DNA from 3 places in the Nocardioides sp. Leaf285 genome. Region 3 is predicted to be linked to each of the others. Evidence: riboswitches for the same ligand, from Rfam matches in the RefSeq annotation. Region 3 holds a riboswitch; each other region holds the start of a gene.
The links. A riboswitch is a leader RNA that binds a small molecule or an ion and turns the genes downstream of it on or off. The one in region 3 is predicted to bind thiamine pyrophosphate.
Positions count from the first base shown of each region.

Region 1: linked by a shared signal. The riboswitch ahead of thiE (thiamine phosphate synthase) and the one ahead of ASF47_RS01200 (FAD-dependent oxidoreductase) in region 3 are both predicted to bind thiamine pyrophosphate.
Region 2: linked by a shared signal. The riboswitch ahead of ASF47_RS15400 (thiamine ABC transporter substrate-binding protein) and the one ahead of ASF47_RS01200 (FAD-dependent oxidoreductase) in region 3 are both predicted to bind thiamine pyrophosphate.

Region 1 covers NZ_LMNH01000003.1:813,114-816,362, forward strand. The annotation lists gene thiD (bifunctional hydroxymethylpyrimidine kinase/phosphomethylpyrimidine kinase) at 1-452, opposite strand, end outside; gene thiE (thiamine phosphate synthase) at 449-1,165, opposite strand; TPP riboswitch at 1,156-1,251, opposite strand; gene ASF47_RS12135 (FAD-binding oxidoreductase) at 1,320-2,696, shown strand; gene ASF47_RS12140 (class I SAM-dependent methyltransferase) at 2,693-3,249, shown strand, end outside.
Region 2 covers NZ_LMNH01000004.1:229,225-232,473, reverse strand. The annotation lists gene ASF47_RS15410 (GNAT family N-acetyltransferase) at 47-571, opposite strand; gene ASF47_RS15405 (alpha/beta hydrolase) at 580-1,500, opposite strand; TPP riboswitch at 1,605-1,735, shown strand; gene ASF47_RS15400 (thiamine ABC transporter substrate-binding protein) at 1,725-2,846, shown strand; gene ASF47_RS15395 (ABC transporter permease) at 2,843-3,249, shown strand, end outside.
Region 3 covers NZ_LMNH01000001.1:231,575-234,823, reverse strand. The annotation lists gene ASF47_RS01210 (thiazole synthase) at 1-598, opposite strand, end outside; gene thiS (sulfur carrier protein ThiS) at 595-795, opposite strand; gene ASF47_RS01200 (FAD-dependent oxidoreductase) at 792-2,048, opposite strand; TPP riboswitch at 2,161-2,270, opposite strand; gene ASF47_RS01195 (fumarate hydratase) at 2,367-3,249, shown strand, end outside.

The DNA.
Region 1 (3,249 bases), on a different contig from region 3:
TCGGCGCCGGCGCACAGGTCGCGCACCGCGGCCTCGGCGTCGGCGTCGAGGAGGCGGTGGCCGCTGGTGGAGACCATCACGGGGTCGAGCACCACCAGCGGCGGCGCCGTCCGCCCGAGCCACGCCGCGACCTCGCCTACCACGTCGGCGCGGGCCAGCATGCCCACCTTGACCGCGTCGACGACGATGTCGTCGGAGACCGCGTCGAGCTGGGCGCGCAGGAAGGACGGCGGGGGCACGTGCACGGCGCGCACCCCGTGGGTGTTCTGCGCGGTGAGGGCGCTGAGGGCGGCCATGCCGTAGCCGCCGTGGGCGGCGATGCTCTTGAGGTCGGCCTGCACGCCGGCGCCGCCGCTGGGGTCGCTCCCGGCGATGCTGAGCACGCGGGGCAGGTCCCTGGCGCGCAGGTCCGGTCGTGCCCGGCGCCCCGCGGTGGTGACGGGGCGGCTCACGGGGCGCCCCAGGCGGTGACGAGGGCCGCGGCGGCGAGGCGCGGGTCGGGGGCGGCGCAGACGGCCGCGACGACGGCGGCCCCCGCCGCGCCCGCACCCCGCACCGCGGCGAGGTCGCCCGCGACGATGCCACCGATCGCCACGCAGGGCAGCCGCCCGGCCGCGGCCACGACGGCGGCGAGGCCGGTCGCGCCGGTCACCGGCGGGTGGTCGGCCTTGGTGGTGCTCGCGCGGTAGGCGCCGACCCCGAGGTAGTCGACCGTGCCGGGCGGCAGGTCGCCCGCGCGGGCGGCCAGCGCCGGGGTGGGGGTGGTCAGCCCGACCAGCGCGTCGGGGCCGACGAGGCGGCGTACGAGGTCGACGGGCAGGTCGCGCCGGCCCACGTGCACGCCGTCGACCGCGAGGCCGCGGGCCCGCGCGGCGAGCAGCACGTCGACGCGGTCGTCGACCACCAGGCGCGCCCGGTCGCGGCACAGCTCGGCCACCTCGCCCAGCAGCTCGAGCACTTCGCCGTCCGGCTCGGTCTTGGCGCGCAGCTGCACCCAGCGCATCCCGCCGTCGAGGGCGGCGGCCACCGTGGCCACCACGCCCCGCGGCCGGCAGGCACCGGTGTCGGCGACCAGCATGACGCCGCCGGGGCGCCACCGGGCGGGGTCGGGCCGGATCGGGTCGGGCCGGGTCGGGTCCGGCTGGATCGGGCGTGGCTGGTCCACGGCGACATCCCTTCGCTAGTGCGAGCTAGATCAGGTTCGACGGGTCTGCTCTCAGCCCGCGTCGGCGGGCACCCCGTGTCGTCCGCCACCGTACGACGGGGGGCGACACGGACCCGACACCTGGGCGACACGACCCGGGAGTAACGTGCGGCGAGTGGCTGAGAGCGGTGCTTGGAGACAGCATGAGGAGGCGGTCGCCCGCCTGTTGACGTCGTACGCGGAGCTGGCGCCCGACGCCCCCGTGCGGCTGGCCAAGCGCACCTCGAACCTGTTCCGGCCCCGCGCCGCGACCACGTCGCCGGGCCTCGACGTGTCGGGCCTGACCGGCGTGATCGAGGTCGACCCCGGGCGGCGCACCGCCGAGGTGCAGGGCATGTGCACCTACGAGGACCTGGTGGCGGCCACGCTGGCCCACGGGCTCGTGCCCGAGGTGGTGCCGCAGCTGCGCACCATCACCCTCGGTGGCGCGGTCACCGGGCTGGGCGTGGAGTCGACGAGCTTCCGCCACGGGCTGCCCCACGAGTCGGTGCTGGAGATGGACGTGCTCACCGGCGCCGGCGAGATCGTCACGACCCGACCCGGCGAGGACCTCTTCGACACCTTCCCCAACTCCTACGGCTCGCTGGGCTACGCCACGCGGCTGCGGATCTCGCTGGTCGCGGTGCCGTCCTTCGTGGCCCTGCGCCACGTGCGCTTCGCCAACGCGAAGGAGCTGGCGGCGGGGATCGCGGCCGTGGTCGGGTCGGGGGAGCACGACGGGGTGCGTGTCGACGGCCTCGACGGGGTCGCGTTCTCCCCCGACGAGCTCTACCTCACGCTGGCCACCTTCACCGACCGACCCGGCGGGCCCGCGTCGGACTACACCGGCCAGCAGGTCTTCTACCGCTCCCTGCAGCAGCGCGAGCACGACGTGCTGACCACCGAGGACTACCTCTGGCGCTGGGACACCGACTGGTTCTGGTGCTCGGGGGCCTTCGGGGTGCAGCGCCCCGTCGTGCGACGCCTGTGGCCGCGGCGCTGGCGTCGCTCCGACGTCTACCACCGCCTCGTCGGCCTCGACCAGCGCCTCGGCCTGGTCGACCGCCTCGACGCCCGCGCGGGCCGACCGCGCCGCGAGCGGGTGGTGCAGGACGTCGAGGTGCCCGTCGAGCGGCTGCCCGACTTCCTGGCGTGGTTCGACGACGAGGTCGGCATGCGCCCGGTGTGGCTGTGCCCGCTGGTCTCCCGCGGCACCAGCGGCGGCGGGCGCTGGCCCACCTACCCCCTCGAGCCGGGCGAGACCTACGTCAACGTCGGCTTCTGGGGCACCGTGCACGTCGGCGACGACGCCGACGACGGCCCGACCAACCGCGCCATCGAGGCCGAGGTGCACCGCCTCGGCGGGCACAAGTCCCTCTACTCCGAGGCCTTCTACGACCGCGAGACCTTCGACCGGCTCTACGACGGGGCGCACCTGGCCGCCGTCAAGGCCCGCGTCGACCCCGACGACAGACTCACCCACCTCTACGACAAGGCGGTGCGCAGGCAGTGACCGGCCCCACGACATCCACCCTCACCATCGGCCAGGCGGTCGAGACCCTGCTGCGCGACGGCATGCCGGTGCGGTTCCGGGCCTACGACGGCTCCGTCGCGGGCCCGCCCGACGCCGAGCTCGGCCTCGAGCTGCGCACCCCGCGCGGGCTGTCGTACCTGCTCACCGCGCCCGGCGACCTGGGCATGGCGCGCGCCTACGTCTCCGGCGACCTGGTCGTGCACGGCGTGCACCCCGGCGACCCCTACGCCGTCATGCGGCTCCTGCAGAACCACCTGCGCTTCCGCAAGCCCACCCCCGGCGAGCTCGTGACCCTCGTGCGCGGGCTCGGCCTGGGGCACCTCAAGCCGCCGCCGCCCCCGCCGCAGGAGCACCTGCCGCGCTGGCGACGCGCCGTGGAGGGCCTGCGCCACTCCCTGACGCGCGACGCCGAGGTCATCAGCCACCACTACGACGTCTCCAACGCCTTCTACCGCCACGTGCTGGGCCCCTCGATGGCCTACACCTGCGCCGTCTACCCCGACGCCGACGCCTCGCTGGAGGAGGCGCAGGC
Region 2 (3,249 bases), on a different contig from region 3:
AAACCCCCGCGGCCCCCACCACCCCCGCAGGCCACGCCGGGACCTCTCAGCCGCGCCGTCGCATCGGCACGTGGGGGATGCCGTCCTCCAGGAACTCCGGCCCGTCGACGGCGAAGCCGAAGCCGGCGTACCAGCCCGCCAGCGGCGCCTGGGCGTCGAGCACGACGTCACGGCGCACCGCGCTCCCGGTCTCGGCCCCGGTCTCGCTCCCGGTCCCGGCCCCGTCGCACAGCGCCACGCACGCCTCCATCAGCGCACCGCTGAGCCCTCGCCCGCGCCCCGCGGGATGCAGCACGACCCGGCCGATGCGCCACGTGGCGCCGTCGTCGAGCACCCGGGCGTAGCCCAGCACCGGCACCTCGTCGGGTCGCTCGGGGTCGGGGAGCACGACGTGGCGGGTGCCGGGCTCGGTGTCACGGCCGTCGAGGTCGGGGTAGGGGCAGGCCTGCTCGACCACGAAGACCTCCTGCCTCAGCCGCCACGCGGCGTAGGCGACCGCCGGCGCGAGCCCCGCGAAGTTGCTCGACCACACCACCGGGCCGCCCGCCGAACCGCCCGCCGAACGGCTCACCGGGCCGCTCACCGGGCCGACCCCCGCAGGAAGGCCTCGACGGTGCGCCGGGCCCGACGTGCCTCGGGGATGAGCGGCAGGATCGGGTAGACGTGGATGAGGTCGGACTCCTCGACGTAGGTGAGGTCCCACCCGGCCTCGGCGGCCCGCCGCGCCAGCAGCCGTACGCCGGGGACGAGCAGGTCGCGCGTGCCGCAGAGCACGAGCGCCGGCGGCAGGCCGGCGAGGTCGCCCAGCGCCGGGGAGACCTCGGGGCGGGCCAGGTCGTCGGGGGAGCCGGCCCACCACGCGGCGTAGGCGTGCAGTTTGGACTCGAAGAGCCACGGGTCGCGCGCCGCGAACCACCGCGTCGCGGGCGTGGAGGTGGTGAGGTCGACCCAGGGCGAGAGCAGCAGCAGCCGCTCCAGCGACCCCGCCGGGTCGAGACCGCGGTCGCGCACGCTCTGGGCCACGGCCAGCGCGATGCCGCCGCCGGCGGAGTCGCCGCCCAGCAGCACCGGGCCGTGGGCGCAGGCGCGCGCGACGACGTCGACGAGCCGGTCGTGGGAGTCGGCCCAGGTGCTGCCCGGGGCCAGCGGGTAGTCGGGCAGCACCACCCGCACCCCGAGCCGGCGGGCGAGCGCGGCGGCGTAGCGCACGTGGAAGGGGTCGATGCCGGCGACGTAGGCGCCGCCGTGCATCCACACCAGGGTCCGCTCGGGCTCGACCCCGCGTGGGGCGAGCACGTGCACGTCGAAGCCGGCGGAGGAGTCGGTGACCAGGGTGAAGCGCCGCGCGAAGCCGGGCACCAGCCCCGTCGCCAGCCCGGGCGCGCGGCGTGCCTGCCCCTCGAGCACGCGCTCGCGCTCCTCGGGCAGCGAGCTCAGCTCGCCGGCCCGGCGCAGTCGGGGGATGAGGGTCGCGAGGAGCTGGTGGCGGAGGCTCGGCACGCCGGAAGCCTCTCAGACCCCGCCAGCCGCACCCACCGGGCGGGCGCCGGGTGGCCACGGCCCGGCGGCCGACCGTGCCGGAGCGGCCGGCGACCTACACTGGCCGCAGAAGACAGGGGAGCACGACCGGCCACCGGTGGCGTGCTGAGAGTGCGGACGACGAGTCGCGTCGTACCGCAGACCCTCCGAACCTGCTCCGGTTAGCACCGGCGAAGGGAGTCCACATGAGGCGTGCGCGCGCACTCACCGTCCTGACCACCGCGGTGGTCCTCGGCCTCACCCCGGCCTGCTCGCTGGTCGGCACCGGCGACGACGACCCGACCGCCGGTGACGCGGGCGGTGCGGGCCCCTCCTCCACCGACGCCGGCGGCACCGAGGGGGCCACCGGCGACGGCAGCGAGGTCGTGCTGGTCACCCACGAGTCGTTCTTCCTGCCCACGAAGGTCGAGCGTGCCTTCGAGCGGCAGTCGGGCTACGACCTGGTGGTCCGCGCCTCCGGTGACGCCGGCAGCCTGACCAACAAGCTGGTCCTGACCCAGGACTCCCCGACCGGCGACGTGGCCTTCGGCGTGGACAACACCTTCGCCTCCCGCGCCCTGGAGGAGGGCGTCTTCGCCCCCTACTCCTTCGAGACCCCCGCCGGGGTCTCCGACTACGCGGTGCCCGGCGACGACGACGGGGCGCTGACCGCGGTCGACAACGGCAACGTGTGCGTCAACGTCGACGAGACGTGGTTCGCCGAGCGCGACCTCGAGCCGCCGGCCTCGCTCGACGACCTCACCGACCCCGCCTACCGCGACCTGCTCGTGGTGCCCGGGGCCACGACCAGCTCCCCGGGCCTGGCCTTCCTGCTGGCCACGATCGCGGAGTACGGCGAGGACTGGCCCGACTACTGGGCCGACCTCATGGACAACGGCGCCAAGCTCGTCGACGGCTGGTCGGACGCCTACCAGACCGACTTCACCCAGGGCGGCGGCTCCGGCGACCGCCCGGTCGTCGTCTCCTACGACTCCTCCCCGGCCTTCACCCTCGCCGACGACGGCTCGTCGACCACCCGGGCGCTGCTCGACACCTGCTTCCAGCAGGTCGAGTACGTCGGGGTCCTGGCGGGCGCGGAGAACGTGGCCGGGGCCGAGGCGCTGGTGCGCTTCATGACCGGGCCGGAGGTGCAGGCCGCGCTGCCGGAGTCGATGTACGTCTTCCCGGTCGTCGAGGGCACCGAGCTGCCGGCCGACTGGGCGCAGCACGCCGAGCGCCCCACCGACCCCTACGAGGTCGACCCCGCCGAGATCGCCACCGAGCGCGCCACGTGGCTGCAGGAGTGGACGGACGTCGTCACCCGGTGAGGCGTGGGCTGACCCTGCTGGCGCTCGCGGCGCTGCCGGTGGCGGTGCTGGCGGTCTTCTTCGTGCTGCCGGTGAGCGGCATGCTCGCGCGGGGCTTCGTCGTCGACGGCGTGCTCGACCCGGGCGCCGTGCTCGAGGTGCTGGGCCGCGAGCGGGTGCACCGGGTGCTGTGGTTCACCGTCTGGTCGGCGACGGTGGCCACGGCGCTGTCGGTGCTGCTGGGCCTTCCGGCCGCCTTCGCCCTGCACCGCCTCGACTTCCCGCTGCGCCGGGTGGTGCGCGCCGCTCTGCTCGTGCCCTTCGTGCTGCCGACCGTGGTCGTCGGCATCGCCTTCCGCCAGCTGCTGGGCGAGGCGGGCCCGCTGGCCTTCCTCGGCCTCGACGGCAGCCCGGTGGCGATCGT
Region 3 (3,249 bases):
GCTCGAGCGCGAGCGCGGCGTCGCTGGCGGTGCCGACGCCCGCGTCGAGCACGACCGGCACGTCGACGGCGGCGACCAGGGCCTCGATGGCACGAGGGTTGAGCACGCCCAGTCCCGAGCCGATGGGCGAGCCCAGCGGCATCACCGCGGCGCAGCCGAGGTCGGCCAGCCGGCGCGCCACGACGGCGTCGTCGGTGGTGTAGGGCAGCACGGTGAAGCCGGAGCGCACCAGCGTCCCGGCGGCCTCGAGCAGCTCGACGGGGTCGGGCATCAGCGTGGCCTCGTCGCCGACGACCTCGAGCTTGACCCAGTCGGTGCCGAGCGCCTCGCGGGCCAGCTCCGCGGTGAGCACGGCCTCGCGGGCGGTGGTGCAGCCGGCGGTGTTGGGCAGCACCCGCACGCCGGCGCGGTCGAGCACGTCGAGCACCCCGCCGGGGCCCCGGGCGCCGGAGCGCCGCATGCTCACCGTGACCAGGCCGGGGCGGGCGGCCGCCAGCACGGCGGGCAGCAGCGCCACCGAGGGCAGACCGCCGGTGCCGAGCAGGAGCCGGGAGGCGAGCGCGACGCCACCGACTACGAGGTCGTCGTCGGTGCTCATCCGCCCTGCACCGCCGTCACGACCTCGACCACGTCGCCGTCGGCGAGGCGCCGGTCCGCCAGCTGCGCACGGGGCACGACGACGCCGTTGAGGGCGACCGCGCAGCCGCGCCCGGCGCCGGTGGGGGCCAGCAGCTCGGCCAGCGTGGTGGTGTCGTCGAGGCTGCGCGCCTCGCCGTTGAGCACGACGTGGGTCATGGGCGGTCTCCGTCCGGGTGGAGGTGTGCTGGGGCGGTCGGGTGGGGGTGTGCTGGGGCGGTCGGGTGGGGGTGTGCTGGGGCGGTCGGGTGGCGGTGCGGTGGCGCGGGCGGCGGATCGAGGCGGCGCCGATCGAGGCGGCGCGGGTCGAGGCGGCGCGGGTCGAGGGCGGGCTCGACGTGGCCGTGGTCGAGGTGGTCGGCCACCAGCGCGGCCACGAGCGGGGCGAGCAGCACGCCGTGGCGGAAGAGACCGACGGCCAGCACGGTGTCGCCGTCGGTGCCCGTGTCGCCGTCGGCGCCCGTGTCGCTGTCGGTGCCCGTGTCGCGGGCTCCCGGCGTCTCGCGCCCGCCGGTGCCCGTGTCGTGGCCGCCGTCGGCCCGACCCGCGGACCAGCGCGGCCCGGCCGGCCCCACGAGCGGCAGGTTGTCGGCCGTGGCCGGACGGTCGCGGGCGGTCGCCTCGAGCAGCTCGGCGCGGTCGAGCCCGGGCAGCAGCCGGCAGGCGGCCTCGAGCAGGCGGCGCACCCCGCCGGCGGTGACCACCGGGGGCGCGTCGTGCTCCTCGCTGGTCGCGCCGACGACCACCTCGCCGTCGGCGCGGGGCACGACGTAGACGGGCTCGCCGTGGACCCACCCGCGCACGGTGCGCTCGGGCGGGTCGTCGCTGCGCAGCCGCAGGACCTCCCCGCGCACGCCGCGCACCAGTCCGGTCGCGGCGATCCCGGTCGCGACCACCGTGCGGTCGACCGGGGCCCCCGACGGGGCCGGGAGGAGGCGGGCGCGGTGCCGGTCGAGCAGGGCGGCCACGACCTCGCGCGGGGCGACGCTGCCCTCGTCGGGCAGCAGGGCGGCTCCGGCGACGCCGGCGCCGAGACGCGGCTCGAGGCTGCGGGCGGCCCGTCCGCCCACGACGTCGACGGGCCGGCCCAGGCGGGCCAGCAGCGCGGCCTGGCGCTCGACCAGCTGGAGGTCGGCGTCGTCACGACCGACGAGGAGCGTGCCGCCCGGGCGCAGCGCGACACCCCAGCGGCGGGCGGCGGCCGGCCACAGCGCGAGGCTGCGCAGGCCCAGGTCGAGCAGCGCCTCCTCGCCGTGCCACACCTCGGCGGTGGGCGCGAGCATCCCCGCGGCGGCGTAGGACGCACCGCCACCGGGGGCCGGGTCGACGACCTCGACCTCGTGGCCGCGCCGCACCAGCTCGTCGGCGCAGGCCAGGCCGACGACCCCCGCGCCGAGCACCCGCACGCGCACGGGTCAGCCCCTCCGGGCCGAGCGGGGCGGAGCCCCGGCGCACCCCCTCGTCGGGGGACTCGACGGAGCGCTCGACGGCGGGCTCGGACGACGGGTGGTGGGACGTGACGACAGCACGGCTGCTCCTCGCTTCCTTCGCCGGCATGACCCGGATCAGGTTCGACGGTCGGAGCGGCTCAGCTCCCTCTCAGCTCGCTGCCGCGAGCTCCCGTGGTGGACGCCGTCGACCGTAGCAGCCGCTCCGGGCGCATTCCAGGGGTCGACCGCGGAGCGGGGTCCTGCCCCACGGGGGCGCGCCCAGGCGTAGCCTTGCGGCCCGTGGCCAGCGAACCCGACTTCCGGTACTCCGACCTCCTCCCCACCGGCAAGGACGACACGCCCTACCGGTTGGTGACCGACGAGGGGGTCTCCACCTTCGAGGCCGGCGGGCGCACCTTCCTCCAGGTCGAGCCGGAGGCGATCCGGCGGCTGACCGCCGAGGCGATGCACGACATCAGCCACTACCTGCGCCCGGCCCACCTGGCCCAGCTGCGGAAGATCATCGACGACCCCGAGGCCTCCGGCAACGACCGCTTCGTGGCGCTCGACCTGCTCAAGAACGTCAACATCTCCGCCGGCGGCGTCCTGCCGATGTGCCAGGACACCGGCACCGCCATCGTCATGGGCAAGAAGTCCGAGGGCGTGCTCACCGGCGCCGACGACGGCGAGGCGATCAGCCGGGGCGTCTTCGACGCCTACACCCGGCTCAACCTGCGCTACTCCCAGCTGGCCCCGCTGACCACCTACGAGGAGAAGAACACCGGCAGCAACCTGCCGGCCCAGATCGAGCTCTACTCCACGCCCGCCGCCGACGGCTCGCCGGAGTACAAGTTCCTCTTCATGGCCAAGGGCGGTGGGTCGGCCAACAAGTCGTTCCTCTTCCAGGAGACCAAGGCGATCCTCAACCCGAAGCGGATGCTGGAGTTCCTCGACGAGAAGATCCGCTCCCTCGGCACCGCCGCGTGCCCGCCGTACCACCTCGCCGTGGTCATCGGCGGCACGAGCGCAGAGTTCGCGCTCAAGACCGCCAAGTACGCCTCGGCGCACTACCTCGACAACCTGCCCACCGAGGGCTCGATGAGCGCCCACGGCTTCCGCGACCTCGAGCTGGAGGAGCAGGTCTTCGAGCTGACCCAGTCCTTCGGGATCGGCGCGCAGTTCG